DNA from 2 places in the Variovorax ureilyticus genome. Region 2 is predicted to be linked to the other one. Evidence: predicted binding sites of a transcription regulator. Region 2 holds the regulator's gene; the other holds the start of a gene.
What was found. The regulator NrdR, encoded in region 2, represses ribonucleotide reductase genes. The targets are predictions, from matches to a motif close to CACNANATNTNGTG.
Positions count from the first base shown of each region.

Region 1: a site for NrdR is predicted at 8,480-8,493, ahead of WKW77_RS21130 (ribonucleoside-diphosphate reductase subunit alpha). Genes of this name have one in related genera too.

Region 1 covers NZ_JBBKZU010000009.1:188,190-202,686, reverse strand. Annotated here, with positions in the region: gene mdoH (glucans biosynthesis glucosyltransferase MdoH) at 1-918, shown strand, start outside; gene WKW77_RS21165 (oxygen-binding di-iron domain-containing protein) at 1,066-1,845, shown strand; gene ffh (signal recognition particle protein) at 1,857-3,245, opposite strand; gene WKW77_RS21155 (cytochrome C assembly family protein) at 3,380-4,189, shown strand; gene WKW77_RS21150 (PP0621 family protein) at 4,186-4,431, shown strand; gene WKW77_RS21145 (sensor histidine kinase) at 4,428-6,122, shown strand; gene WKW77_RS21140 (sigma-54-dependent transcriptional regulator) at 6,127-7,671, shown strand; gene ampD (1,6-anhydro-N-acetylmuramyl-L-alanine amidase AmpD) at 7,664-8,254, shown strand; gene WKW77_RS21130 (ribonucleoside-diphosphate reductase subunit alpha) at 8,607-11,516, shown strand; gene WKW77_RS21125 (ribonucleotide-diphosphate reductase subunit beta) at 11,667-12,905, shown strand; gene WKW77_RS21120 (histone H1-like DNA-binding protein) at 13,099-13,590, shown strand; gene WKW77_RS21115 (carbohydrate kinase family protein) at 13,658-14,497, opposite strand, start outside.
Region 2 covers NZ_JBBKZU010000001.1:569,774-584,270, forward strand. Annotated here, with positions in the region: gene glyA (serine hydroxymethyltransferase) at 1-945, shown strand, start outside; gene nrdR (transcriptional regulator NrdR) at 1,061-1,504, shown strand; gene WKW77_RS02745 (GspH/FimT family pseudopilin) at 1,520-2,059, opposite strand; gene WKW77_RS02750 (type IV pilin protein) at 2,056-2,499, opposite strand; gene WKW77_RS02755 (pilus assembly protein) at 2,496-4,571, opposite strand; gene WKW77_RS02760 (pilus assembly protein) at 4,602-5,246, opposite strand; gene WKW77_RS02765 (PilW family protein) at 5,243-6,169, opposite strand; gene pilV (type IV pilus modification protein PilV) at 6,180-6,758, opposite strand; gene ribD (bifunctional diaminohydroxyphosphoribosylaminopyrimidine deaminase/5-amino-6-(5-phosphoribosylamino)uracil reductase RibD) at 6,961-8,088, shown strand; gene WKW77_RS02780 (riboflavin synthase) at 8,132-8,785, shown strand; gene ribBA (bifunctional 3,4-dihydroxy-2-butanone-4-phosphate synthase/GTP cyclohydrolase II) at 8,782-9,942, shown strand; gene ribH (6,7-dimethyl-8-ribityllumazine synthase) at 9,971-10,432, shown strand; gene nusB (transcription antitermination factor NusB) at 10,429-10,962, shown strand; gene WKW77_RS02800 (pyridoxal phosphate-dependent aminotransferase) at 11,045-12,244, shown strand; gene ybgC (tol-pal system-associated acyl-CoA thioesterase) at 12,241-12,705, shown strand; gene tolQ (protein TolQ) at 12,702-13,415, shown strand; gene WKW77_RS02815 (ExbD/TolR family protein) at 13,432-13,869, shown strand; gene tolA (cell envelope integrity protein TolA) at 13,873-14,497, shown strand, end outside.

The DNA of each region.
Region 1 (14,497 bases), on a different contig from region 2:
CACTGCGCGCTCGCGCCGATCCGCGGCAAGGGCGGCATGTCGGGCGGCATCATGTCGCACGACTTCGTCGAAGCCGCGCTGATGCGCCGCGCCGGCTATCACGTGTGGCTGGTGGCCGACCTCGTCGGCAGCTACGAGCAGCAGCCGCCGGACCTCCTCGCCGAACTCCAGCGCGACCGCCGCTGGTGTCAGGGCAACCTGCAGAACGCGCGCCTGATGGCGGAGCCCGGCCTGCACTCGGTCCACCGCGCGATGTTCGTGACGGGCACCATGGCCTATGCGTCGGCGCCGCTCTGGCTGGCGTTCCTCACGCTGGGCACCGCGCTGTGGCTCACCGGTTCTAGCGTGGTCGAGCACTGGCTCGCGATGCCGATGGAACTGGCCGGTCTTTGGGTGTGGACGCTCTGCCTGCTGTTCCTGCCCCGCGTACTCGGCGTGGTGGCCGTGGTGCTGCGCAACGAGCAGCGCCAGTTCGGCGGCATCGGCGGCCTGCTCAAGAGCGCCGCGCTCGAAAGCGCCCTGGCGATCGTGCAGGCCCCGGTCCGCATGCTGGCCCACTCGCTCTTCGTGGTGGTGGCGCTCACGGGCATCAAGCTCGACTGGAAGTCGCCTCCGCGGGAAGCCGCTGCCGTGCCGTGGAGTATCGCGGTCCGGCAACTGGCGCCGATGACCCTGGTGATCGCCGCCCTCGCGGTCGGCGTGGCACTCATCGACGCCAGCGCGCTGACCTGGCTGATGCCGGTCGGCCTGCCGCTGCTGCTGGCGATTCCGCTGACGGTGCTGACCAGCCAGATCGCCCTGGGCAACTCGCTGCGCGATCGCGGCTTCCTGCTGATCCCCGAGGAATCGCGTTCGCCGGCGGTGCTGCGCCGCGCGTGGATGCATGCGGTGCGACTGGCGCGCCCGGCGACGGCCTGAGCCTGCCGCCTCCCGATGAAAAAGCCCGCAGTCGCGGGCTTTTTTCTTGGGCGGACACAGGTCCGTCGCCGCGACCTTGATGCAAGTCAGACAGCACCGCTCTCGAACCGCCTATCGTCGCGATCTTTGTCAAGAAGTCGGCGATTGATGTTTGAACCTGTCGAGCTGTACCGCGATGCCCATCATTGCTGCCTCATGTTCACCGACCTCGTCCGGGGCGAGCAGTCGGTCCAGGCGAACCAGTTCCTCGTCGTGGACAACGGCACCGGTGCCGTCCTCGACCCGGGCGGCAACCTGGGGTTCAACGAGCTGTTCCTCGGCATGTCCCGCCATTTCAGTCCGCAGCGGCTCTCCTATCTGGTGGCGTCGCACGCGGACCCGGACATCATTGCTTCTCTCGACCGCTGGCTGACCTCCACGCCGGCCAAGCTCGTGATCTCGCGAATCTGGGAGCGTTTCGCGCCCCACTTCACCAAGGTCGGCAAGACCGAGGGGCGCATCGTCGGCGTTCCGGATTCAGGCTGCCGGCTGCCGCTTGGCACCAGCGAGCTGTGGTTGCTGCCCGCGCATTTCCTGCACGCGGAGGGGAACTTCCATTTCTACGATCCGGTGAGCCGGATCCTCTTCACGGGGGACCTGGGCGTGTCGATGGTCTCGGGGCAGGAGGCGCGCGAACCGGTCGTCAGCCTGGCCGCGCACGTCCCGCGCATGGAAGGCTTCCATCGGCGCTACATGGTGTCGAACAAGGTCCTGCGCCTATGGTCGAACATGGCGCGGAAACTGGACATCTCGATGCTGGTGCCGCAGCATGGCGCACCGATCGCAGGATCGGCCATCGCGGAATTCTTCGACTGGGTCGACAACCTGCAGTGCGGCATCGACCTGATGGACGACCGGCACTACCAGGTGCCGACGGCGATGCTCTAGGGGCCGCGCGGTCAGAAGCGCGGCATTCCGCCACCGCCACCGCCCATGCCGGGCAGGCCTTTCATGCCGCCCATCCGCTTCATCATCTTCATGAGGCCGCCGCCCTTCATCTTCTTCATCATCCCCTGCATCTGCTCGAACTCGTTGAGCAGGCGGTTCACTTCCTGAACCTGCACGCCCGCGCCCGCCGCGATGCGGCGCTTGCGGGTGGCCTTCAGCAGCTCGGGCTTGCGGCGCTCCAGCGGCGTCATGCTGTTGATGATCCCTTCCTTGCGGCGGATGTCGCGCTCGGCGCGCGCCATGTCGGCGTCGGTGGCCTTGGCGGCGAGTTGCGTCGGCAGCTTGTCCATGATGCTGGAGAGCCCGCCCATCTGCTTCATCTGCTGGAGCTGCGAAAGGAAGTCGTTGAGATCGAAGCCCGCGCCGCTCTTGACCTTGGCCGCTAGCTTCTGCGCCGCCGCCACGTCGACGCCGGCCGTGACCTGCTCGACCAGCGCGACGATATCGCCCATGCCGAGGATGCGGCCGGCGTGACGCTCGGCGTCGAAGACTTCGAGCCCGTCGATCTTCTCGCTGACACCCGCGAACTTGATCGGCACGCCGGTGACCTGCCGCACCGAAAGCGCCGCGCCGCCGCGCGAATCGCCGTCGGTCTTGGTCAGGATGATGCCGGTCAGCGGCAGCGCGTCCTTGAAAGCCTTGGCCGTGTTGACCGCGTCCTGGCCCTGCATCGCGTCGACCACGAACAGGGTTTCGACCGGGTTCAGCGCGCCGTGCAGTTCCTTGATTTCCTGCATGAGCACTTCGTCGATCGCGAGCCGGCCGGCGGTGTCGACCAGCAGCACGTCGAAGAAATGGCGGCGCGCATGGTCGAGCGCCGCGCGTGCGATGTCGAGCGGCTTCTGGTCCGGCGTGCTCGGGAACCATTCGGCGCCGGCCTGCTTCGTCACGGTCTTGAGCTGCTCGATCGCGGCGGGACGGTAGACGTCGCCGGACACGGTCAGCACCTTCTTCTTGCGCTTCTCGATCAGGTGCTTGGCGAGCTTGGCGGTGGTGGTGGTCTTGCCCGCGCCTTGCAGGCCGGCCATCAGGATCACGGCCGGCGGCTGCGCGGCCAGATTGATGTCTGCCACGCCCTCGCCCATCGTGGCGGCGAGTTCGCGATTGACGATGCCGACCAGCGCCTGCCCGGGCTTGAGCGAACCGAGCACTTCCTGGCCCATCGCCTTTTCCTTGACGCGGGCGACGAAGTCGCGCACCACCGGCAGCGCCACGTCGGCTTCGAGCAGCGCCATGCGCACCTCGCGCAGCATGTCCTGCACGTTGCCTTCGGTGATGCGCGCCTGCCCGCTGACATGCTTGACGAGGCGGGAGAATTTTTCGGAAAGGGCAGTCGCCATGAGAGGACCTGGTTGCAAAAGCGGGGGAACACCGAGGAACCGGCTTGGCCGGGCCTCTGGTGTTGCCCCCGGCAGGGGGTGTCAGAGCCACACGAAGTGGGCGAGGCTGGGGGGCGAGCCTTTACACTCGATCAATGATTTTAGCGATCCCCTCCCCACTCGGCGTGGCGCTGGGCATCGCCACCGCCGTCGCCTATGGCATCACGGCCGCCGCGTCCTCCTGGCTCAGTCGGGCGTCCACCCAATGGATGCTGGCGCTGGCGTGGCTGCTGCACGGCTGTACTCTTGCCGACGGCCTCACCGGCGGCGGCCCGCGCTTCGGCTGGGCGCCGGCGATCTCCATGACGGCGTGGCTGGTGCTCACGGTGTACGGCATCGAAAGCCGCCTGTATCCGCAACTCAAGATCCGGCGCGCGCTCGCCGCCCTGGGCGCGATCGCCGTCCTACTGGCGGTGCTCTTTGCGGGAACGCCGCTGCATGTCGCAGCTTCGCCCTGGCTGCCACTGCACCTGGCGCTGGGCATCGCCTCGTACGGGTTGTTCGGCGCCGCGGTGATCCATGCCTGGCTCATGACCCGCGCCGAGCGGCAGATCCGCCTCGCGGCCGAAACGCAAAGCGGCGTGCCGCTGCTCACGATGGAAAGGCTGACTTTCCGCTTCGTCGCCGCCGGCTTCGTGCTGCTGTCGGCCACGCTGCTGGCTGGCATCTTCTTCAGCGAGACACTCTACGGCGCCGCCGTCCGCGCGTGGAAGTGGGACCACAAGACCGTGTTCTCGATCCTCGCCTGGGCCACCTTCGCCGTGCTGCTGATCGGCCGCGTGCGGTTCGGCTGGCGCGGCCGCACCGCCCGACGCGTTCTGTACGCGGGATCGGCATTGCTGCTGCTCGCCTACGTGGGATCGCGCTTCGTCCTCGAGGTCGTCCTGTCTCGCACGCCTGCATGAAATACCTCCTGGTCCTGGCCGTCGTCTTCATCGCCATCTGGTTCTGGCGCAAGGGCCGGCAGGAGGAGTTGCGCTCGCGCCCGCCGCCCCAGCCGACGCGTCCCGCCGTGGGCGCGCCGAAGGAGATGGTCCGCTGCGCACATTGCGGATTGCACCTGCCGGCGACGGACGCAGTGCGCGACAGCGCCGGCCGGATCTATTGCAGCGCGGCCCACCGCCAGGCCGCCGAAGCGCAGGGATGACCTCCTACCTCTGGTCACGCGGCGACCCGGCGACCGACTGGAGCTCGCTCGAAAAATTCATCAGCACCCAGAGCCCCGCCCAGCTGAGGCTCTGGCGCGGGTTCATGGCGGCGCGCTGCTTCGTCGCGGCAGTGCTGCTGCTGCTGCAGGGCATCGGGCTGGCGATCGGGGCCCAGCCGGCGAACCTGCCGGCGATCGCGCTTTCGTCGGCCTATGTGGTGGCCGTCCTGGTCGCCGCCCGCTATGCCCCGTTCAAGCCGATGCGTGGCCTCGGCGGCGCCTGGCTCTACACCATCGGGCTCGACCTCGTCGCGTACACGGCGCTCCAGGTGATGCAGGTGGGCGGCATCAACTACACGCCGCTCTTCGCGCTGCCGGTGCTCATGGGCGCCGTGCTCGGCACGAGCGCCGTCGGCCTCGGCACCACGGCTGCGGCCACTTTGCTGCTGCTCGGCCACGCCGCCTGGTACTGGGTGGAGCAGCCTTCGGACACCTCGCCGCGCATCGTGCAGGCTGCACTGTCGGGCACCGGTCTCTTCGTGGTGGCACTGCTTGCGCACGAACTCGCGCGACGGCTGACGCGCGAGGAAGCGCTGGCGCAGCGCAGCCGCAGCGCCGCGCAGATGCATGCGCTACTCAACGACCTCGTGATCGAGACGCTCAGCGAGGGCGTGCTGGTAGTCGACGCAGAGGGACAGGTCCACGCCGCCAATCCCGCCGCGGATGCCATCCTCGGCCAGGGCCTGGCCCGGATTCCGCTGCCCTTCGCGTTGAGTGCCCATCCGGCATGGGTTCCGCTGGCAGCCCTGGCCCGCCAGACCTTTGCGCGGCGATCATCCCAGGCCCGCGAGATTCCGATCGCACAGTCGCAAGGCACGCCGCGCGAAGTCCGCGTCCGCACGCGGCTCACCCAGTCCAGGGACATGCGTACCGAAAGCCTCTGCGTGATCTTCCTGCAGGATCTGCGCGAGCTCGAAGCGCGCATCCGCACCGAAAAGCTGGCGGCCATGGGGCGGATGTCGGCCGCGGTCGCCCACGAGATCCGCAATCCGCTCGCAGCGATCACGCAAGCGAGCGCACTCCTGGGCGAGGACCTCGTCGACCCGGCGCATCGCCAGCTCACCACGATGGTCCAGCAGAACGCGCAGCGGCTGGCGCGCATCGTCGACGATGTGCTCGACGTGGCGCGCGCCCGTCAGCAGCGCGTGCTGCCGCTGGACGAGCAGGTGAGCCTCGATTCGACAGTGCGCACGCTCGCGGAGGAGTGGGTGCTGCACTCGAAGCAGCAGGGCGTCCTGCTCTCCCTCGATGCGCCGGGATGCGACGTGCGCTTCGATGTCGAGCACCTGCGCCGCATCCTCGTGAACCTGCTCGACAACGCGGCGCGCTACGCCGGCGATCGCGAAGGCTCGATCCAGGTCGGTACCCGGGTCAGCCCCGCGGGCCGCGCGAGCCTGCAGGTCTGGAGCGACGGCGCGCCCCTCGAACCGGCGGTGCAGCGCCATCTGTTCGAACCCTTCTTCTCCTCGGAGAGCCGCTCCAGCGGGCTCGGGCTCTTCCTCTGCCGCGAGTTGTGCGAGCGCCACGGCGCCACGATCGGCTACGAGCGCAGGGCCCTCTCGCCAGGGGGCGCCGAGGGCAACGAGTTCTTCGTCGCATTTGCGCCCGCCGAAAGCCGGCTGACACAATAGGGCCGTGAGCACCCCCAACCCCAACGCATCGCGACCCGCGCAGATCCTCGTGGTCGACGACGAGCCCGACCTGCGCACGCTCTACGAGCTGACGCTGCTGCGCGAGGGCTACCGGGTCGAAGCCGCGGGGAGCGTATCGGAAGCCTGCGAGCACCTCGATGCCGGCCGCTTCGATGCAGTGATCACCGACATGCGGTTGCCCGATGGCCTCGGCATGCAGATTCTTCAGCGCATCCAGCAAGACCAGCGCAGCGAGCGCTGCGTGGTCATGACCGCCTACGGCTCGGCGGAGAACGCGGTGGAAGCGCTCAAGGCCGGTGCATTCGACTACCTCACCAAGCCGGTCGACCTGAAGCAGTTCCGTTCGGTGGTGGCATCGGCCGTGCAGGCACCGGCGCAGGTCGCGGCACCCAACCGGCCGACGCGCTCCGCGGAGACGATCGAACCCACGGAGGAGGCCGGCAAGTCGGCGCCTGCCATCGGCGGCAGCGGCGCGGCGGCGCTCGAGCGGCTGGTCGGCGAGTCCGAACCGATGCGGCTCGTGAAGGCGCGCATCGCCAAGGTGGCGCGCGGCATGGCACCGGTGCTGGTGCGCGGCGAATCCGGCACCGGCAAGGAACTGGTGGCGCGCGCGGTGCATGCCTGCAGCCAGCGCAGCGACGGTCCTTTCGTGGCAGTCAATTGCGGTGCGATTCCCGAAAACCTGCTCGAAGCCGAATTCTTCGGCGCGCGCAAGGGCTCCTATACCGGCTCCGCGCAGGACCGCGACGGCTATTTCCAGGCGGCGCGCGGCGGCACGCTCTTTCTCGACGAGATCGGCGATCTGCCGCTGGCGATGCAGTCCAAGCTGCTGCGCGCGATCCAGGAGCGCAGCGTTCGGCCGATCGGGTCGACGCAGGAAGACGCGGTGGACGTCCGCATCGTGAGCGCGACCCACAAGGACCTGCACGCGGAGGTGCAGGCCGGACGCTTCCGGCAGGATCTCTTCTATCGCCTCAACGTGATCGAGATCGCGGTGCCGGCGCTGCGCGATCGGCGCGAGGACCTGCCGGCGCTCTGCCATGCACTGCTCGGGCGCATCGCACGCGACGCCGGCATGCCGGCCCCGACGCTGTCGGCCGAGGTACTTCTGCAGTTGGCCGCGCATCCGCTGCACGGCAACGTCCGCGAACTCGAAAACCTTCTGCACCGTGCGGTGGCACTCAGCGAAGGCGACGTGCTCCATGTGGACCTCATGGGCACGACCACCGCGCCGGCGCCGCTCGAACGCACCCTCGAACCGCCGCCGGCTGCCGCGCCTCCAGCCGCGCAGGTCGCGCCGGCCGCACCTGCGCGCGCACCCGCCACGGTACCGCCCGACCTGCAGACCTACCTCGACGAGCAGGAACGACAGATCCTCGTGCGCGCGCTGCAGGAGACCGGCTTCAATCGCACTGCCGCCGCCGCCCGGCTCGGCCTGAGCCTGCGCCAGATCCGCTATCGCATCGCGCGTCTCGGCATCACGACGCCCCACGGCGACGACGCCAACGGCTTCGGCAGCGATGAATGAGCCGACCGACGGGCTCTGGCGTTCCGGCTGGTATCGCTTCGCGCGGCCCTTGCCGTCGCCCAACTTCGGGCCGAGACCGCCGGGCGCACGGATCGACCTGATCGTCGTGCACTCGATCAGCTTGCCGCCAGGCCAGTACGGAGGCGAGGAGGTGCAGGCGCTCTTCACGAATCGTCTCGACTGGGATGCGCATCCTTATTTCGAGAAGATCCGCGGCCTGGAGGTCTCGGCGCACTTCTATGTGCGGCGAAATGGCGAGCTGTGGCAGTTCGTCAGCTGCGACGACCGGGCCTGGCATGCGGGCGCCTCCTCATGGCGCGGCCGCTCGAACTGCAACGACGACTCGATCGGCGTCGAGCTCGAGGGACTCGAGGGCGAGACCTTCGAAAGCGCGCAGTACGAGACCTTGGCGAGCCTGTGCCCCGCCATCGCCCAAGCCTACCCGACCGCCTTCATCGCGGGCCACGAGCACATCGCGCCGGGCCGCAAGCAGGATCCGGGGCCGGGTTTCGACTGGCGCCTCCTGCGTGAGCAGCTGGGCTGGGACCGGTCGATGTTCCCGCCCGCCACGCTCGATCCCTGAAGATTTTTTCAATCGGCCAGTCCGCGGCGATGTGCGCATGCTGCGCCGCGGAAAATCCGCTATCGGCAAGTCGCACTCGCAGCAACCATGCGCTTTTCAGGCCCAAATCCGCCGCAGACGCCCATGGATCGGGGGCCACGCTACCTTGACCCAACGGGGAAGCGGCCTCGCCGCCCGCTGACCCCCCAAATAGCAAATTTCACAATGGTTGTTGTTTCTGTAAAACACTATATCTAGTGGGTTGTAGACCCCTTGGACCCTAGATATAGTGTGCCCCTGCCTGGCATTTACAGCCGGAAACAAAGGCCAGAGCGGCTCCGCCGTCCACAAGAATTTGCCAAAAGAGGATCGAATGCAAACTGCCCTGAACACCCCTTCCACCGCTCGCGCCGTACCCTCGACAGCGCAAAACCGTGACGTTGCCGGCTCGCCCGCCAGCAACGCACTCGCCCACTACCAGATCATTCGCCGCAACGGCGCAGTGGTTCCTTTCGAGCCGAACAAGATCGCCGTCGCGATGATGAAGGCCTTCCTGGCCGTGCACGGCACCCAGGGTGCCGCCTCGGCCAGCGTGCGCGAGACCGTCGACACGCTGACGCAGAACGTCATGCGCGCGCTGATGCGTTCGCGTCCGGGCGGCGGCACCTTCCACATCGAGGACGTGCAGGATCAGGTCGAACTCGGCCTGATGCGCGGCGGTCACCACGAGATCGCCCGCGCCTACGTCCTGTACCGCGAGCGCCGCGCGCAGGAGCGCACCAAGCAGGGCGAGCAGGAAGTGCCGGCGACCCCGACGCTGCATGTGCTCGACCGCGGCGAACGCGTCGCGCTCGACATCAACGAACTCAAGGGCCTGATCGAATCGGCCTGCGCCGGCCTGGGCGCCAGCATCACCGCCGAGCCCATCGTGGCCGAGACGATGCGCAACCTCTATGACGGCGTGCCGCTCGACGAGGTCTACAAGGCGTCGATCCTCGCTGCCCGCACGCTGATCGAGAAGGACCCCGACTACACCTTCGCCACCGCGCGCCTGCTGCTGCACACGATCTTCAAGGAGATCATCGGCCGCGAAGTGCCGCCCGCCGAGCGCGCACAGGCCTACGCCGACTATTTCCCGCAGTTCATCAAGAAGGGCGTCGACAACGAGCTGCTCGACGAGAAGCTGCTGCAGTTCGACCTGGCGCGCCTGGGTGCCGCACTGAAGCCCGAACGCGACAACCAGTTCGACTACCTCGGCCTGCAGACCCTGTACGACCGCTACTTCCTGCACGTGCGCAAGACCCGCATCGAGCTGCCGCAGGCCTTCTTCATGCGCGTCGCGATGGGCCTGTCGCTCAACGAAATCGACCGCGAGGCCCGCGCGATCGAGTTCTACGAAGTGCTGTCGTCCTTCGACTTCATGTCGAGCACGCCGACCCTCTTCAACAGCGGCACGCTGCGTTCGCAGCTGTCGAGCTGCTACCTGACCACCGTGCCGGACGACCTCGACGGCATCTACGAATCGATCAAGGAAAACGCCCTGCTGTCCAAGTTCGCAGGCGGCCTGGGCAACGACTGGACGCGCGTGCGCGCCCTGGGCAGCCACATCAAGGGCACCAACGGCGAATCGCAGGGCGTGGTGCCCTTCCTGAAGGTGGTGAACGACACCGCCGTCGCGGTCAACCAGGGCGGCAAGCGCAAGGGCGCGGTCTGCACCTACCTCGAAAGCTGGCACCTCGACATCGAGGAATTCCTCGAGCTGCGCAAGAACACCGGCGACGACCGCCGCCGCACGCACGACATGAACACGGCGAACTGGATTCCCGACCTGTTCATGCGCCGCGTGATGGAAAAGGGCAACTGGACGCTGTTCTCGCCGTCGAGCGTGCCCGACCTGCACGACAAGTTCGGCGCCGAGTTCGAAGCGGCCTATGTCGCCTATGAAGAGAAGGCCGCGCGCGGCGACCTCAAGCCGAGCCGCACCCTGCCCGCGACCGACCTCTGGCGCAAGATGCTCACGATGCTGTTCGAAACCGGGCATCCGTGGATCACGTTCAAGGACGCCTGCAACGTGCGCTCGCCCCAACAGCACGCCGGCGTGGTTCACTCGTCGAATCTCTGCACCGAGATCACGCTGAACACTAGCGACACCGAAACCGCGGTCTGCAACCTCGGCTCGGTCAATCTGCTGCAGCACCTGAAGGACGGCAAGGTCGATCAGGAAAAGCTCAAGCGCACCGTCTCCACGGCGATGCGCATGCTCGACAACGTGATCGACATCAACTACTACGCAGTCAAGAAGGCGCGCGACTCGAACCTGCGCCACCGCCCGGTCGGCCTGGGCCTGATGGGCTTCCAGGACGCGCTGTACGAACTGCGCATCCCCTACGCCTCGCAGGAAGCGGTGCAGTTCGCCGACGAATCGATGGAAGCGATCTGCTACTACGCCTACTGGGCCTCGACCGAGCTGGCGCGCGAGCGCGGCAAGTACTCGAGCTACAAGGGCTCGCTGTGGGACAAGGGCGTGCTGCCGCTGGACACGCTCGACCTGCTCGAAAAGGCGCGCGGCGGCTACGTCGAGCTGGACCGCTCGTCCACGCTCGACTGGAACGAGCTGCGCCAGAAGATCAAGGCCGACGGCATGCGCAACTCCAACTGCGTGGCCATCGCACCGACCGCGACCATCTCCAACATCATCGGCGTGGACGCCTCGATCGAGCCCTGCTTCGGCAACCTCTCGGTCAAGTCGAACCTCTCCGGCGAGTTCACGGTCATCAACCACTACCTGGTGCGCGACCTCAAGCGCCTGGGCCTGTGGGACGACGTCATGGTGATGGACCTGAAGCACTTCGACGGCTCGCTGCGCCCGATCGACCGTGTGCCGCAGGACATCAAGGCGCTCTACGCCACCGCGTTCGAGATCGAGACCACCTGGCTCGTCGAAGCCGCGGCACGTCGCCAGAAGTGGATCGACCAGGCGCAGTCGCTGAACATCTACATGGCCGGCGCTTCGGGCAAGAAGTTGGACGACACCTACAAGCTCGCATGGCTGCGCGGCCTGAAGACCACCTACTACCTGCGCACGCAGAGCGCGACGCATGCAGAGAAGTCGACGGTTCAATCGGGTCGACTCAACGCAGTGTCATCGGGCGGCGATGCATCGTCCGGCATGAGCGCACTCGAAGCAGCGGCTCTGGCAGCGCAAGCGCAGATGAATGCGATCCCCGCAACCGACATCGCGTTCTGCGGCGTCGACGATCCGACCTGCGAAGCGTGCCAGTGATGTCGGCATGAAGTTGGCGTGGTTCGCGGCATTGCCTGACAAATTGCGATGCATGCGAACAACATAACGACAACATAATTGGAGCACGATGTGTACGAGCGCTTTGCAACTCACATCGTTGCTCACATAATTTGAGCACTGGATTTTTCTATGTTGACCTGGGACGAAGAAGTCAAGCCCTCCTTGCCAACGAATCTTCAACAAGGATTGCGGCACCCATCGAACAGCGGCACGCAAGTCGGCCGCTCGTCGGAGTTTCCGACTTCGCAAATTGCTCCCCAAGTTTCTTCCGTCGCACCTGTCGCGCATGCATACGCTGACGCTGCTGCAGCGCGTGCGACGCAGACCACCGCGTCGGCCTTGCCCGCGGGCCGCCGCGTCAAGGCAGCCGACAAGCGCATCATCAACGGCCAGACCGACGTCAATCAGCTGGTGCCGTTCAAGTACAAGTGGGCTTGGGAAAAGTACCTCGCCACCTGCGCCAACCACTGGATGCCGCAGGAAGTGAACATGACGCGCGACATCGCGCTCTGGAAGGACCCGAACGGCCTCTCCGAAGACGAACGCCGCATCGTCAAGCGCAACCTCGGCTTCTTCGTGACCGCCGATTCGCTGGCCGCCAACAACATCGTGCTGGGCACCTACCGCCACATCACGGCGCCCGAGTGCCGCCAGTTCCTGTTGCGTCAGGCCTTCGAAGAAGCGATCCACACACACGCCTACCAGTACATCGTCGAATCGCTCGGGCTCGATGAGAGCGAGATCTTCAACGCCTACAACGAGGTCTCGTCGATCCGCGAGAAGGACCAGTTCCTGATCCCGTTCATCGACGCCATCAGCGACCCGAACTTCCACACCGGGACGCCCGAGAACGACCAGAAGCTGCTCAAGTCGCTGATCGTCTTCGCCTGCCTGATGGAAGGTCTCTTCTTCTACGTCGGCTTCACGCAGATCCTTGCGCTCGGCCGCCAGAACAAGATGACCGGCGCCGCCGAGCAGTACCAGTACATCCTGCGCGACGAATCGATGCACTGCAATTTCGGCATCGACCTGATCAACCAACTCAAGCTCGAGAACCCGCACCTCTGGACCGCGGAGTTCAAGGCGGAGATCAAGGCCCTCTTCCTGAAGGCCGTCGAGCTCGAATACCGATATGCCGAAGACACCATGCCGCGCGGCGTGCTCGGCATGAACGCCTCCATGTTCAAGGGCTATCTCCGCTACATCGCCAACCGGCGCGCGCAGCAGATCGGCCTCGAAACGCTCTTCCCGAATGAAGAAAATCCCTTCCCATGGATGAGCGAGATGATTGACCTGAAGAAGGAGCGTAATTTCTTCGAAACCCGTGTGATCGAGTATCAGTCGGGTGGTGCGCTCTCCTGGGATTGATTTTCGACAAGAACAAAGTGAGTTCAGAACTTGCCCTTGCCGACAGACTGCACCAAAGAGTGCGGCATCGGTAGGGCGTCGGTGTTCATGGTGTTGGGGCAGGCCCCAACACCATGGATCGCTCCGCGATGTCCAACATGCGTGGAGTGCTTCAAGAGGTTGATTTTTTCAACTTGATCAAGGAGAAATAGAAATGGCAACTGCAAAGAAAGCGCCGGCCAAGAAGGCCGCTGCGAAGAAGGCTCCTGCGAAGAAGGCTCCTGCCAAGAAGGTAGCGGCCAAGAAGGCTCCGGCGAAGAAGGCCCCTGCCAAGAAGGTAGCGGCCAAGAAGGCGCCGGCGAAGAAGGCTCCTGCCAAGAAGGTAGCGGCCAAGAAGGCCCCGGCAAAGAAGGCTCCTGCCAAGAAGGTAGCGGCCAAGAAGGCCCCGGCGAAGAAGGCCGCTGCCAAGAAGGTAGCAGCCAAGAAGGCGCCTGCCAAGAAGGCCGCCGCCAAGAAGGCCCCTGCGAAAAAGGCTGCAGCCAAGAAGCCTGCCGCCAAGAAAGCAGCGAAAAAGCCTGCTGCCAAGAAGGCCAAGGCCCCCGCGAAGGCTGCTGCCGCTGCCCCCGCCGCTGCTGCTGCTCCTTCCGCCCAGACGACGCTGAATCCCCAGGCAGCATGGCCGTTCCCGACGGCCAGCAAGCCCTGAGTCTTCAATCGCTGTCAAAGAAAAAGCCCGGTGCTCACGCACCGGGCTTTTTTTGTTCCTGGCCGAATTAAAGGCCAAGCGCCGTGCGATCCACCGTGTAATTCTGCGGACCGCGCTGGGCAATTTTGAGTGCGCCCAATTGATTGCCGAGTGCGGCGCAGCGCGCAAGCGGCCATTCCTTTTCCAGCCCGTAAAGCAATGCGCCGCGCCACGCATCGCCGCAGCCCGTCGGCTCGACCACCGCGGCCGGCGTTACAGCCGGAACATGTTCGCGCTCGCCCTGTGTCCAGACCTCGCAGCCTTCGGCGGCCAGCGTCACCACCAGGCCGCGCACGCGCTCGGAGATCTCTCCCAGGCTCCAGCCGGTTCGCTGCGACAGCATCTTGCCTTCGTAGTCGTTGACCACCACCCAGCTCGCGAGATCGACGAAGTGCGCCAGCTCCTTGCCGTCGAACATCGGCAGACCCTGGCCTGGATCGAACACGAACGGGATGCCCGCGGCCTTGAACTGTTCGGCATGCTGCAGCATCGCATCGCGGCCGTCGGGCGCGATGATGCCGATGCGGATGTCCTCGCGCGCTGCGATGCGCGTGATGTGCGCCTGCTGCATCGCGCCCGGGTGGAACGCCGTGATCTGGTTGTTGTCGCGGTCGTTCATGATCATCGCCTGCGCGGTGAAGGTCTCGTCGACCTGGCGAACGAACTCGGTGCTGATGCCCAACGAACGCAGCCGCTCCACGTAGGCATCGCCGTCACTGCCGACAGTGGCCATGGGCAGCGCATGGCCGCCCAGCGCGTTCAGGCTGTAGGCGATGTTGCCCGCGCAACCGCCGAAATCACGGCGCAGGCCAGGGACCAGGAACGACACATTGAGGATGTGCAGCTGGTCGGGAAGAATCTGGTCGGC
Region 2 (14,497 bases):
GCCAACGAGGCCGTGATGCTCGCCTTTCTCAAGCCCGGCGACACCATCATGGGCATGAGCCTCGCCGAAGGCGGCCACCTGACCCACGGCATGCCGCTGAACATGAGCGGCAAGTGGTTCAACGTCGTGAGCTACGGCCTCGACGCCAAGGAAGAGATCGACTACGACGCGATGGAGCGCAAGGCGCACGAGCACATGCCCAAGCTCATCATCGCAGGCGCCTCGGCCTATTCGCTGCGCATCGATTTCGAGCGCTTCGCCAAGGTCGCGAAGGACGTCGGCGCGATCTTCATGGTGGACATCGCGCACTACGCGGGCCTCGTGGCCGCGGGCGTGTATCCCAACCCGGTTCCCCACGCGGACGTGGTCACCTCCACCACGCACAAGAGCCTGCGCGGCCCGCGCGGCGGCATCATCCTCATGAAGTCGCAGCACGAGAAGGCGATCAACAGCGCGATCTTCCCGGGCCTGCAGGGTGGTCCGCTGATGCACGTGATCGCCGCCAAGGCCGTGGCGTTCAAGGAAGCGCTGTCGCCCGAGTTCAAGGCCTACCAGCAACAGGTGGTCAAGAACGCGCAGGTCGTCGCCGAGACCCTCACCCAGCGCGGCCTGCGCATCGTGAGCGGCCGCACCGAGAGCCACGTGATGCTGGTCGACCTGCGCGCCAAGGGCATCACCGGGAAGGAAGCCGAAGCCGTGCTGGGCGACGCCCACATGACGATCAACAAGAATGCCATCCCGAACGATCCGGAAAAGCCGATGGTGACCAGCGGCGTGCGCATCGGCACCCCCGCGATGACGACGCGCGGCTTCAAGGAAGAAGAAGCCCGTCTCACCGCCAACCTGATCGCCGACGTGCTCGACAACCCGCGCAACGCAGCCAACATCGAGGCCATTCGCGCCAAGGTGAACGCGCTGACCAGCCGTTTCCCGGTCTACCTTTGATCACCCCCGAGCGCCTTCGGCGCTCCCCCTCAAGGGGGCGCACCCAGCGGCCCAGCGGAGCCGGTTCCGCAGGCGCCCTGGATTCGGCTGTGCCGGTTTCAAGCAGCGGGTCGGCATGAAGTGCCCCTTTTGCGGCCACCTCGAAACGCAGGTCGTCGAGACCCGCGTTTCGGAGGACGGCGACTTCGTCCGGCGCCGGCGGCAGTGCGGCGCCTGCGACAAGCGCTTCACCACCTATGAACGGCCCGACGTCAACTTCCCGGTCGTGGTCAAGAAGGACGGCAGCCGCGCCGATTTCACGCCCGCCAAGGTTCGCGCGTCGATGATGCTGGCGCTGCGCAAGCGGCCGGTCAGCATCGAACAGATCGACACCGCGCTGCTGCGCATCGAACAGAAGCTCCTTTCGAGCGGCCTGCGCGAGATCGAGTCCACCAAGGTGGGCGAACTCGTGATGCGGGAACTCAAGAAGCTCGACAAGGTGGCCTACGTGCGCTTTGCTTCGGTCTACCGCAGCTTCGAGGACGTGGACGAGTTCAGGCAATTGTTGCGCGATATCTGAGGCGCGACTGTGCGATCAGGTGCCGCAAGCACCGGCGCAATCGCCTTTCTTGTCAGGATCGCAGACCCTGGGCCGACCGGAAGCAGAAATCACAACGGAACTTCGCCTGCCGGTCTCCGCCACGAACGTCAGGCAGCCCGCACCAAAGGCGCCGCTTTTGGTCTTGGAGAAGCCACTCGCGTCGTAGCTGACGAACTTGTTGAAGCCGTCGCCGTTGCGGGGATCCACTGCGATGCCCGGTCGCAGCGCTTCGAACGCGCGCAACAGGACCCGATTGCCATCGAAATCCGTGGTCGCCACCTCCCAGCCGTTGGACCAATCCTGGTTCCTCGGAAGCAAGGTCACCAACTGCGAATGCCTGATCGCTTCGGCGCGCGTCAGGCCCAAAGAGGCGACGAAGTCACTGGTGGTCGCCGCCAGCCTCTGGTTGACCAGCAGATCACGAAAACCGGGCACCGCCACCGCCCCCAGGATCGCGGCGAGTGCAACCACCACCATCATTTCGATGAGCGTGAAGCCACGCCCCTTGCGGGACGACAGACGTGCGCTGCTCATTGCCAGCACCTGCTGGCGTCCGAACCGCTGCAGCCCTTGAGGCCTGAACTTTCGATCCAGATGCTTCCGGCTGCGGAATCGGAGAGTCCGGACCTCAGGATGGCGGTCAAGCGGATGCATTGCGCAGGGTCGTTGCGTCCTTCGCATGCAGCCACGGCGATGTCGTACTTGCTGCTTGGCGCATTGACGCCCGCGGTCGCCGCGAACGCCTTGTCGGTCTTGTACTTCGCACGCTGGGTGTAGAAGCGCTCCTGCTGCTGCATCTCGCGGATGAGCGCAGCACGCGCTTCCGCGCGCCAGCCCTTTCGAACCGACTCCGTGTAGGCCGAATAGGCGATGGACGCAAGGATGGCAACCACCGCCAACGCGATCATGAGTTCGAGCAGCGTGAAACCACGGGCGAGTCCCTGCCGCGCGGCCGAACGGGTCCCGCTCTTCATGGCCTGGCCCCCTTGAAGTTGACGACTTGACGCCAGTTGAGCCGCCCGCCCACCAGCGACACCGTTCCGCGATCCAGAGGGCTCTCGATCGAGGTGCCGGACCCCGCACCCGCTCCGGCCCCGAAGTTGATGACGGACAGCTTCTTCCTGTAGATCCGGCGACCGAACGCGTCCGTCGACACGAAGGCAGCGTCCCCCTCCTCGATCACGAGCGGTGAACCGAGCGGTCCGACCGTCGAAGGGATGCAGGTACTGTCCGACGACAAGCCGGTCATTGCATTCACGGCGCAGCTGTGGCCTCCGCCGCCATCCGCACTGCTGGCGTCGGCATCAGGGATGAGCGTGTTGAACAGCAGGTAGCCATCGCGGAGCACCATTTGCGAGACCAGTCGCTCGCCTCGAGTCGTTGCATCGGGCAAATCGAAGAACCAGCCACGGCGCCGCGATGACTTGCCGTCGTGGCTTCCATAGGCGAACGTGTCGCCGGAGACGGTGAACTTCCCGCTCTCATCGGGTGTCATGCGCCGCGGCTCCAGTTGCCTCCGCGCCTGGGAATCGGGAATGATCGTGTCGTCGTCATGCACGCCATAGAGCGTTTGCGCGCGACGAGTGCTCAGGTCGCCGACTTCGACAAGCTTGCCGGTGCCGAACAGGACGATCGCGCCGCCCTGGGGACCTACACCGACAAGCGGCGCAGTCGTGATGGGTTGACGGCTGCCTTGCGAGTCCTGCGCGACCATCAACGGTGTTCGGTTGAAAGCCAAGGCGCCCTGTCGCCCTGGCGGACCTTTCGCGAAGTCGAATCGCCACAGGTTGCCTTGCGTGTCTCCGGCGTACAGCCGGCGCGTTGCGTTGTCGGCAATGCTGTAGTCAGTCACGGGCCCCAGCGCATTCACGATCGACTTGTCGAGCGGCTCGGGCAGCACGATCTTGTAGTAGTTCCTGTCAAGTTGCCATGGCTCGTGGACGGCCTTGTCCAGGGAGAGCAAAAACAATGCGGCTGCCTTACCCGCGTTGCCATTGTTGAAGCCGGAGGCAACCACCGCGAAGGTGGCCGGCTGGCCTTTCGCGGCCGCCGCGGCATGGAACTTCATGATGCGCGGAGCCTGCATGACATGGCCCATGTCGGAGTCGTCGTCGCCGTTGAATTCCCAGATCACGTCGTTCGCGGAGAACTCTCTCGGTTCAGTCACGTTCAGGGCGAACACGCCGCGCGCCCCCGCGCCCATGCCCGAAACCAGCACGGTCTTGGTCGAGCCATTCGCCAACTGCACCTCACCCGCGACGGGGCTGCCGTCCACAAAGGATTGGTGTACGTAGTTCGGGGACGTGTACGCGCCGAGCTTGGCGTGCAGGGATCGGGGCACGTAGGCGAACAGCTCGGTGCCGCTATCGGCGCCGAACGCGTGCAGCATGCCGTCGTTGGCGTCGACGTACACCGCCTGTGCATCGTTCTCCCGGCTGTCCGCGGGACCGACCAGCAAGGGTGTCGAGTTGACGATGTCCCCCATGACCGAACTGCGCGTCCTGAAGACGCCCCCGGCGTGGCGCGTTTCCTTCGTGCGATCGCCACGCAAGTAGGCGATGCGGTCGGCCCCCAGATCGTCCACCCTGCCCGTCGGCTGGTAGGGCCCGGCATTCAGGTAGCCTGCCAGGGCCGCGTCGTCCTTCACGTCGTCCCAGGTGAATGGAACGCCTCGGCCGGAATCGAGCATCGTGAAGATCCTTCGCGTACTCGGAAGCCGTGCGGCGATCGGGGGGCTTGCAAGGGGATTTCCGGTCAGCAACTCGCCCGCATTCCAGATCGGCGTCGTTTCGCGGCTCACCGCACCGTCCTGGTACTTCAGCCCGTAGGCCAGCAAGGAACCAGACCAGCTGGTGCTATCGAGTTGGGGGATGAAAACTGTCGCGCTGTTGGCTGCGACACGGGGGCTCGAGACCGGCGAGGTCGTGGAAAACAGCGGCTCGCTCGCCAGCACGGCATCCGGCGTGACATCGACCGTTGGCGCAGCCCCCGCGGGTTCGGATGCGCCCGCAAGCAGCAGCACGACCGCAGCGAAGGCGACCTTCAATTCGTTCGTCCTTGTCAATTCAACTCCTCTTCACGGACAACCGGCGCTGGGCACCGGCTTGTAGAGCGTGGTCTGCAGAACCACCCGCGTTTCCTTCCTGACGCCAAAACCGATGGCGGTCACGCGAAAGATGTGGGTCACGTCTCCGGCACTCGCACTCGGAAGCCGGTTGGCTTCCCAGCCGCCGCGGTTGCGCACCGCCTCGATGACGTAACGCGGGGGCGCAGCGCTGCCGCCGCTAACGGCCGCATAGTTCTGCCCGGTGAAGGTTCCGTACGCCACCGACGTCTCGCTTTCGGGTGAGAGGTCCGCCTTCATCCAGGTGGGCATCGCGCCAGGATCGGCCGCGGCGCAAAGACCATGGTTGCGGGCTCCCTCGCGTCCGCAGCCCGGAGCGAATGGCGAGATGTCCCGTTCGTCGAAGAGGCAGTGACGCGCCCTGCCGTCGCGGTTCGGCCCGAAAACGTCCAGTTCGGCCTCGATCAGCGCCGCCTCCGCCGCCTGGAAGGCCACTTCGTGGTCCCGATCACTGCGCGCACCGAATTCGTTGACGATGGAAAGCTGTGCCGCGCCGACGCCGAGGACCGTGACCACCACCAGGAGCAGCAGAACAACGATCAGCGAAAAGCCGGCCTCCCGATGCACCGCAACAGGTCCTGGGGAATACGCGCTCATCCGGGGTCCTTGACGACGTTGCGCAACATCACGGTGAACGTCGCGGCCGAGCGATAGCGCCCGTCATCGGGCGGCGCGAAGGAGATATCCTCGAATCCGGGCCCCAGCGGAAACAGGCGATAGTCCTCGCCCGTCACCTGCTTCAGGTCGCCGTTCGGACGCTGACTCCTGACCACCATGCCCACACGGACCGCCACGACCTTGCGCCACTCGGCATGGGTTCTGCCGCTATCCGCTCCCTTGGCCGCGATCGCGCTGGCGTCGAGCCAGGTCTCCGCCACGCCATCGCCGTTGCCGTCGTAGCCATAGACGACCTTGAACTTCTCGACACCCCGAACCAGAGGCTGCCCCACGGACTTCGCATCGGTCTTGCAGTAGAGGCTCGGCTCGCCGTCGCGCGCGACCTTCACATGGAAGATGTTCAACACCCGATCACCGGCTGTCGGCGCATCGACAGGTCCGGCCCTCTTGGTGCCCATGCAATCGATCATCGATCCGTCGGCACTGCGGCTGCCGACTTCGCTGCGCCCGAAGAAGCGCACCATAAGCGAATCGTTCCCACCTGTCCGGTCGGAATCATTCTGACCAAAGCCGCTGCCGCTCACCGTGGTGTTGCTCGCGCCCGCAACGTTCAGGTCCATCGGGTCCGACGAATCGGCCAGCAGATTGGCATTGCTTGCGACGACCGGCACGCCATCGGTGAGTGGATCGGGCGCATAGTCCGCGTAGCCCGCCTGACGGACCAGTCCCTGCACCACGTAGCGTGCGAAGCGCAGCGAATCCTGGACGGCCTGCACGTCGGAATCGGTGTCGAAAAGCCTCTTGCCGGCGAGAAACGCCGTCGAGGCGGCCAGCACGACGACCAGCCCCAAGGCCATCGCCACCATCAGCTCGATCAAGGTCACGCCGCGCTGTGAAGACAAACGCGTCATCTCATGGACCTTCCGAACCGCTGCCGCCATATCCCGGAGCCAATTGCATGACGACCCGCGGCGATGCATCGGGACTCATTTCCTCCGGACTGCCGATGTGCGGCGTCCAGCCCAGTTTGACCACGAGGGTGCGACCCGTATCGGTGCAGACCCAGTCAATGCCATCACCGTCGTCGAAGCACACGGCGATGCGAGCTTCGGGCAGCGTGCTTCTCACCCGCCCTACCCATTGGCGAATATCCCAAGCCGCCAGTGTCTTCGCATCGCAACTGGCGCCAAGGCCGACGCACGAAACACCAGTCAGCTCACCGGGGAGCGCGTCCCGGCGCTTCAGCTCGCCAAGCAGATAGGGATTGACGGCCCGTTCATGCCTTGTCGAAACGTTCTTGTTGATGCGAACCGCTTCCGACAGCTCGCGAACGAGATTGACTGCTGAAGTGAAGGCTCCGGACTCGCCCATGCTTTTCACCGAGGTCATCAGCATGCCCACCACCCCCAGCAACCCCAAGCTGAGAACGACGATCGAGACGAGTACTTCGAGAAGCGAAAAGCCGGCGGCCCGGCGTCTGGATGGCGCCATGTTCTTGTGTCTCCCTGATCAACGGCCGACGGAGGTCTCCCAACGGACCGGGGCGAAGTCTATGAAGGCGCCCCTGAATCGATGCACCGTTCGGCCTTCAATCCCTACCGCTCGTATCATTCGAGAAATTGCCCTGCAATTTCCGCCGCTTTCCGGCGCCGCGCGACTGCCGCGGAGAAGCGTCGCGATCTCTTCCATGTCCATGTCCTCACTTTCCTCAGACGCGCACCTGATGGCCTGCGCGCATCAGCTCGCCATCCAGAGCCGTTTTCTCACCGACCCCAATCCACGCGTCGGCTGTGTTCTGGTGGATGCATCGGGCGCGGTGCTTGGGCAGGGTCGCACGCAACCCGTCGGGGGCCCGCATGCCGAAGTCATGGCGCTGCGCGATGCGGCGGCGCAGGGCCACTCGGTCGCGGGCGCTACCGCCTACGTGACGCTGGAGCCCTGCTCGCACCACGGACGGACCGGGCCTTGCTGCGACGCCTTGATTGCCGCAGGCATCCGCCGGGTGGTCGCATCGATCGCCGACCCCAATCCGTTGGTCGCTGGTCAAGGCTTCGAGCGCCTCCGCGCCGCGGGCGTCGAAGTCGAAATCGGACCGCTTGCCGAAGAAGCCCGCGAACTCAACATCGGCTTCTTCAGCCGGATGGTCCGAAAGACCCCGTGGGTCCGGCTCAAGGCGGCGGCCTCGCTCGACGGGAAGACGGCGCTCGAGAACGGCACGAGCCAATGGATCACCTCCGAAGCGGCACGCACCGACGGTCACGCCTGGCGCGCACGCGCCGGCGCGATCCTGACCGGCGTCGGCACCGTCATCGAGGACGATCCCCGACTCGATGTCCGGCTGGTCGAGACGACGCGGCAGCCACCCCTGGTGATCGTCGACAGCCACCTGCAGACGCCGCCGACTGCCCGGCTTTTCGAGATCGAGCGCATGGTCTGGATCTACGCCGCGACGCGCGACGAGTCGAAAGCGGCGGCGCTGGAGGCTCGCGGCGCCACGGTCTCGTGCATGGCCAACTCGCAAGGCAAGGTCGACCTCGCGGCGATGCTGCGCGACCTGGCGGCGCGCGAAGTCAACGAACTGCATGTCGAGGCCGGCCACAAGCTCAATGGCTCGCTGATGCGCGAAGGGCTGGTCGACGAACTGCTGCTGTACGTCGCTCCGAAGTTCATCGGCGACGGCCTCGGCATTGCCAGCCAGCCACATGCCGGCGGCGCGCTGACCTCGCTGGGAGACGCGCTTGCGCTCGAATTCCGGACCTTCGACGCGGTCGGTCCGGACCTGCGGATCGTCGCGCGGGTGGCGGGACGCCACCGGTTTTAGGGTTCCCCCCGATTCCCGGCCGCATCTCTGCGAAAATGGCAGGATGTTCACCGGAATCATCACCGGCGTGGGGCGCATCGCCGCCGTCCACGACCTCGGCAGCTCTTCATCCCACGGCAAGCGGCTCAGCATCGCGGCGCCCGACGGCTATCTCGACGACGTAGGGCTCGGCGACAGCATCGCGCTCAATGGCGCTTGCATGACGGTCACCTCGCTCGACCTGCCCGGCAAGCAATTCACCATCGACATTTCCGCGGAGTCGCTCGACAAGACCGCCGGCCTCTCGGAAGAAGCCGCCCAGATCAATCTCGAAAAGGCACTGCGCGCGCATGATCGCCTGGGCGGACACATCGTGTCGGGGCATGTGGACGGCATCGGCATCGTCACCCGCTTCGCACCGGTCGGCGAGAGCTGGGAACTGCGCGTGCTCGCCCCGCCCGCCCTCGCCCGCTTCCTCGCCTACAAGGGCTCGATCACGGTCAACGGCGTGAGCCTCACCGTCAACAGCGTGACCGACCAGGCGGACGGCAGCGAGATCAGCATCAACCTCATTCCCCACACCGTCGAGAACACCGCGCTCGGCAGCCTCAAGAACGGCAGCCGCGTGAACCTCGAGATCGACACCGTGGCGCGCTACGTGGAGCGCATGCTCCAGGCCGGCGCCATTCCAACCCCACAGAAAGACAAAGCCCCATGAACGCAGCCGTCACGCCGATCAGCGCGCCTCGCAGCAACCACGCGCCGGCGCCCATTTCATCGGTCGAGGAAATCGTCGCCGAGCTGCGCGCCGGCCGCATGGTGATCCTGGTCGACGAAGAAGACCGCGAGAACGAAGGCGACATCGTGCTCGCCGCGGACCACGTCACGCCCGAGGCCATCAACTTCATGGCGCGCCACGCCCGTGGCCTGATCTGCCTCACGCTCTCGCGCGAGATGTGCGAGCGCCTGAATCTGCCGCCGATGGTCGCGCGCAACGGCGCCAAGCATTCGACGGCGTTCACGGTGTCGATCGAGGCCGCCGAAGGCGTCACGACCGGCATCTCGGCCGCCGATCGCTCCCGCACGGTGCAGGCCGCGGTCGCTCCCAATGCCGTGGCGTCCGACCTGGTCCAGCCGGGTCACATCTTCCCGTTGCAGGCGGTGGACGGCGGCGTGCTGATGCGCGCCGGCCATACCGAGGCCGGCTGCGATTTCGCGGCGATGGCGGGGTGCTCGCCCTCCGCGGTGATCTGCGAGGTGATGAACGAAGACGGCACCATGGCGCGGCTGCCCGACCTGCAGCTCTTCGCAGCCGAGCACGGCCTCAAGATCGGCACCATCGCGGCCCTGATCGAGCATCGCAGCCGCACCGAATCGCTGGTCGAGAAAGTCGGCTGCCGCGAGATCCAGACCGCCTGGGGCCCCTTCACCGCGCACGCCTTCAAGGACAAGCCGAGCAATGGCGTGCACCTGGCGCTGGTGCGCGGCCAATGGACTGCCGGCGACACGGTCGACGTGCGCGTGCACGAGCCGCTCTCGGTGCTCGACGCACTCGAACGCGATCGCGCCATGCACTCGTGGAGCCTGGATGCGAGCCTCGCCCATCTCGCCGCGCAAGGCAAAGGCGTCGCCGTGCTGCTGAACTGCGGCGAAACCGGCGCAGAGCTGCTGTCGCAGTTCGACGGCACCGCCCGCCCCGCGCAGGCGCCCGAGCGCGGACGCATGGACCTTCGCAGCTACGGCATCGGCGCGCAGATCCTGCGCGAATGCGGCGTGCATCGCATGAACCTCATGGGCACGCCGCGTCGCATGCCCAGCATGGCCGCCGGTTTCGGACTCGAGATCGCCGGCTACATCACGAAAGACGAACAATGAACAACGCCAACGCAGGGCAGGCCGACTGATGCAATACGCGAACAAGGGCGACGTCGAACTCGACGGCAAGGGATTGCGCATCGGCATCGTGCAAGCGCGCTTCAACGCAGACATCACCGACGCACTGGCCAAGGCCTGCCGTGACGAACTCGCGGCACTCGGCGTGGGCGATGCGGACATCGACCATGTGCGCGTGCCGGGCGCGCTCGAAGTGCCGGTGGCGCTTCAAGGCCTGGCCGAGCGCAACTGCTATCACGCGCTGATCGCGCTGGGCTGCATCATTCGCGGCGAGACCTACCACTTCGAGCTGGTGGCGAACGAGTCCGGCGCCTGCGTGAGCCGCGTGGCGCTCGACTATCGCATTCCGATCGCGAACGCGATTCTCACGACCGAGAACCTCGAACAGGCCGTTGCGCGCCAGAGCGAGAAGGGCCGCGATGCGGCGCGCGTGGCGGTGGAGATGGCGCGACTGCTGGCGAGCCTCCAATGAGCGACGACATCAAAGCCACCGGCGGCAAGCCGCGCCAGACGCGCACCGGCCTCACGAGTACCGGCGCACGCAAGGCGTCAGCCAAGTCCACGCGCAGCCGCGCGCGCGAGTTCGCCCTGCAGGCGCTGTACCAGTACCTGGTCGGACGCAACGACGCCACCGCCATCGACGAATTCACACGCGACCTCGCCGGCTTCCACAAGGCCGATGCGGCGCACTACGACGCGCTGCTGCATGGCGCCATCGAATCCGCCGAAAGCCTCGATGCGCTGATCGTCCCGCTGCTCGATCGCAAGCTCGAGGAAATCTCGCCCATCGAGCACGCCGTGATGTGGATCGGCGTCTACGAGTTCCAGAACTGCCTCGACGTGCCTTGGCGCGTGGTCCTCAACGAGTGCATCGAGCTCGCCAAGGAGTTCGGCGGGACCGACGGCCACAAGTACGTGAACGCGGTGCTCAACGGCCTGGCGCCCAAGCTGCGCGCTGCCGAAGTCGAAGCCGACCGCGCCACCGGAAAGGCTCGTTCATGAGCGCGGCGCCGGGCCGCCCCAAGCAAGCGAACACCCCCTCGGGGGGCAGCGAGGACACGCCAGTGCCGAGCCTGGGGGCCCTATGAAGATTTCGAAGCGCGCTGAGCGCATCGAGCCGTTCTATGTGATGGAGGTCGCCAAGGCCGCCTCCGCACTCGCGCGCGAAGTCGCACACACCGACCGCCCGATGATCTTCCTGAACATCGGCGAGCCCGACTTCACCGCACCGCCGCTGGTGCAGGAAGCGGCGCTGCGTGCGATCCGCGCCGGCGCCACGCAGTACACCCATGCGACCGGGCTCGACCGCCTGCGAGAGCGCATCAGTGGCTGGTATGCGGAGCGCTTCGGCGTGGACGTGCCGGCCCGGCGCATCGTCATCACGGCCGGTGCTTCGGCGGCGCTGCAGCTCGCCTGCCTCGCGCTGATCGAGGCCGGCGACGAGATCCTGCTGCCGGACCCGAGCTACCCGTGCAATCGCCATTTCGTGACGGCGGCGGACGGCCGCGCGGTGCTGGTGCCGACGACCGCCGCCGAGCGCTTCCAGCTCAGCGCCGCCAAGGTCGAATCGGCATGGAACGAGCGCACGCGCGGCGTCCTGCTCGCGTCGCCGTCGAACCCGACCGGCACCTCGATCGCGCCCGACGAGCTTCGCCGCATCCACGAAGTCGTGTCGCAGCGCGGCGGCATCACGCTGATCGACGAGATCTACCTCGGCCTCTCCTACGACAGCACCTTCGGCCAGACCGCGCTGGCGATCGACGACCAGGTCATCAGCATCAACAGCTTCAGCAAGTACTTCAACATGACCGGCTGGCGTCTGGGCTGGCTCGTCGTGCCCGAAGCGCTGGTGCCTGCGGTCGAACGGCTGGCGCAGAACCTCTTCATCTGCGCGAGCACGGTGTCGCAGCACGCCGCTCTCGCCTGCTTCGAACCCGACAGCATCGCCGAGTACGAACGCCGCCGCGCCGAATTCAAGGCACGCCGCGACTGGTTCATCCCGCAGCTCGACGCGCTCGGGCTCGAAGTGCCCGTCATGCCCGACGGCGCCTTCTACGCCTGGGCCGACTGCTCGAACTTCGCGGAACGTCTGGGCATCTCCGGCAGCTGGGACTTCGCCTTCGAAGCCATGAAGCAGGCGCACGTCGCGGTCACGCCGGGGCGCGACTTCGGCTCGGCCGAGACCTCGCGCTTCGTGCGCTTCTCGACCGCCAGCTCGATGGCACACCTCGAAGAATCGATCGATCGCCTGCGCGTGTGGGCGAACGCGACCGTCGCTGCATGAGCTTCGCTCTGCCGATCCGTATCTACTGGGAAGATACCGATGCGGGCGGCATCGTGTTCTATGCCAACTACCTGAAGTTCATGGAGCGCGCCCGCACCGAATGGCTACGCTCGATGGGCATCGCGCAGCAACGCCTGCGTGAGGAGACCGGCGGCATCTTCGTCGTGAGCGAAACGCAGCTCAAATACCATCGGCCGGCCCGGCTCGACGATGAACTGCTGGTTACAGCCGAACTCCGTCAGATCGGCTCCGCGTCGCTGATAATTGCCCAGCGCGTGCTATCAAAATCAGAGCAACGCACCGATGCGGGCACCGCGGACAATGCAGTGCTCCTGTGCGAAGGCACGATCCGCATCGGCTGGGTCCAGGCCGACACGCTGCGGCCGGCACGAATCCCGCGTCACGTTTCGGGAACCCTCGAGCGGCATGCCGGCTCCATGTCTCAACCTTTCAAGCCATGAATCAAGACCTCTCGATCATTTCCCTGCTGCTGCACGCCAGCCTCCCGGTCCAACTGGTGGTGGCATTGCTCATCGTCGTTTCCGTCGGGAGCTGGGCGGCCATCTTCCGCAAGTACTTCTCTCTCAAGCGCACGCGTGCGCTCAACGAGGACTTCGAGCGCGACTTCTGGTCGGGCACGAGCCTCAACGAGCTCTTCTCCTCGGCCGCGCAGAACGCGAAGTTCGCCGGCCCCATGGAACGCATCTTCGCCTCCGGCATGCGCGAATATCAAAAGCTGCGCGAACGCCACGTGTCCGACCCCGGCACCCTGCTCGACGGTTCGCGCCGCGCGATGCGCGCGAGTTTCCAGCGCGAGCTCGACGCGGTCGAACAGAACCTCTCGTTCCTCGCCACCGTCGGATCGGTCTCGCCGTACGTCGGCCTCTTCGGCACGGTGTGGGGGATCATGCATGCCTTCACCGGACTCGCCGCGCTGGCGCAGGTGACGCTCTCCACCGTCGCGCCCGGCATCGCCGAAGCGCTCGTGGCCACCGCGATCGGCCTCTTCGCCGCGATCCCTGCCGTGGTCGCCTACAACCGCTTTGCCCGCGAGATCGACAAGATCGCGATTGCGCTCGAGACCTTCATCGAAGAGTTCTCGAACATCCTCCAGCGCAACCTGACGGCCCACCAGAGCCCGGCGAGCGTCGCGTCGGCTGCAGGCCGCTGAAGCGGAGCACGACACCATGCCAGCCATGTCCTCCCGCGGCCGCGGCCGCCGAACGATCAACGAGATCAACATGGTCCCGTTCATCGACGTGATGCTGGTGCTGCTGATCATCTTCATGGTCACCGCGCCGCTGATCACGCCGAGCGTGATCAACCTGCCCAGTGTCGACAAGGCCAACAAGCAGCCTGACAAGCCGATCGAGATCGTCATCAAGAGCGATGACGAGGTGCAGATCAAGAAGGACCCGTCCACCGGCAGCGGCGGCAGCTCGATTCCGATGACGCAGATCGGTTCGGCCGCCAAGAACGCGCAGGGCGGCGATGGCGATCGCCCCGTCGTCATCAGCGCCGACAAGTCCGTCAAGTACGAAACCGTGGTCAAGGCCATGAACCAGCTCAAGCGCAGCGGCATCGAGCGGGTCGGCCTCTCGGTGCAAACCACGGGCGCGAAGTAAGGCATGTCGCTCGCCGCGGAACGCCCCGAATTCGCGCCGCCGCCGCAGCGCGGCACGCTGCGCGCCGTGCTGCTGGCGCTGTTCGCGCACGCGCTGCTGATCGCCTTGCTGACGTGGGGCGTGAACTGGCGCCGCGAGGCCGAGAACGATGCCGTCGAGGCCGAGCTGTGGTCATCGACCGTGCAGCAGGCCGCGCCCAGAGCGGTCGCGCCGTCGACGCCGACGCCTCCCCCTCCGGTCCCGACGCCGGCACCGCCGCCACCACCTCCTCCTCCGCCGCCGCCACAGGCGGTGAAACCGCCCGAGCCCACTCCCACGCCGAAGGCGCCCGACATCGCGCTCGAACGCGAGAAGAAGCTCAAGGAGCAGAAGGAACGCGAGCGCGAGCTGGAGCGTCAAGCCGAACAGCAGAAGAAGCTCGAAGCCCAGAAGAAGGCCGCGCAGGAAAAGAAGGAAGCCGAAGCGCGCAAGCGCGAAGAGGAAGAAGCCGAGCGCAAGAAGGACGAGCAGAAGAAGCTCGCCGAACAGAAGCGCAAGCAGGAAGCCGAAGCCAAGCAGCAGGCCGAGGCCGCGAAGAAGAAGGAAGCCGAGGCCAAGCAGGCCGCCCAGGCGGCCGCCGATCGCGCGG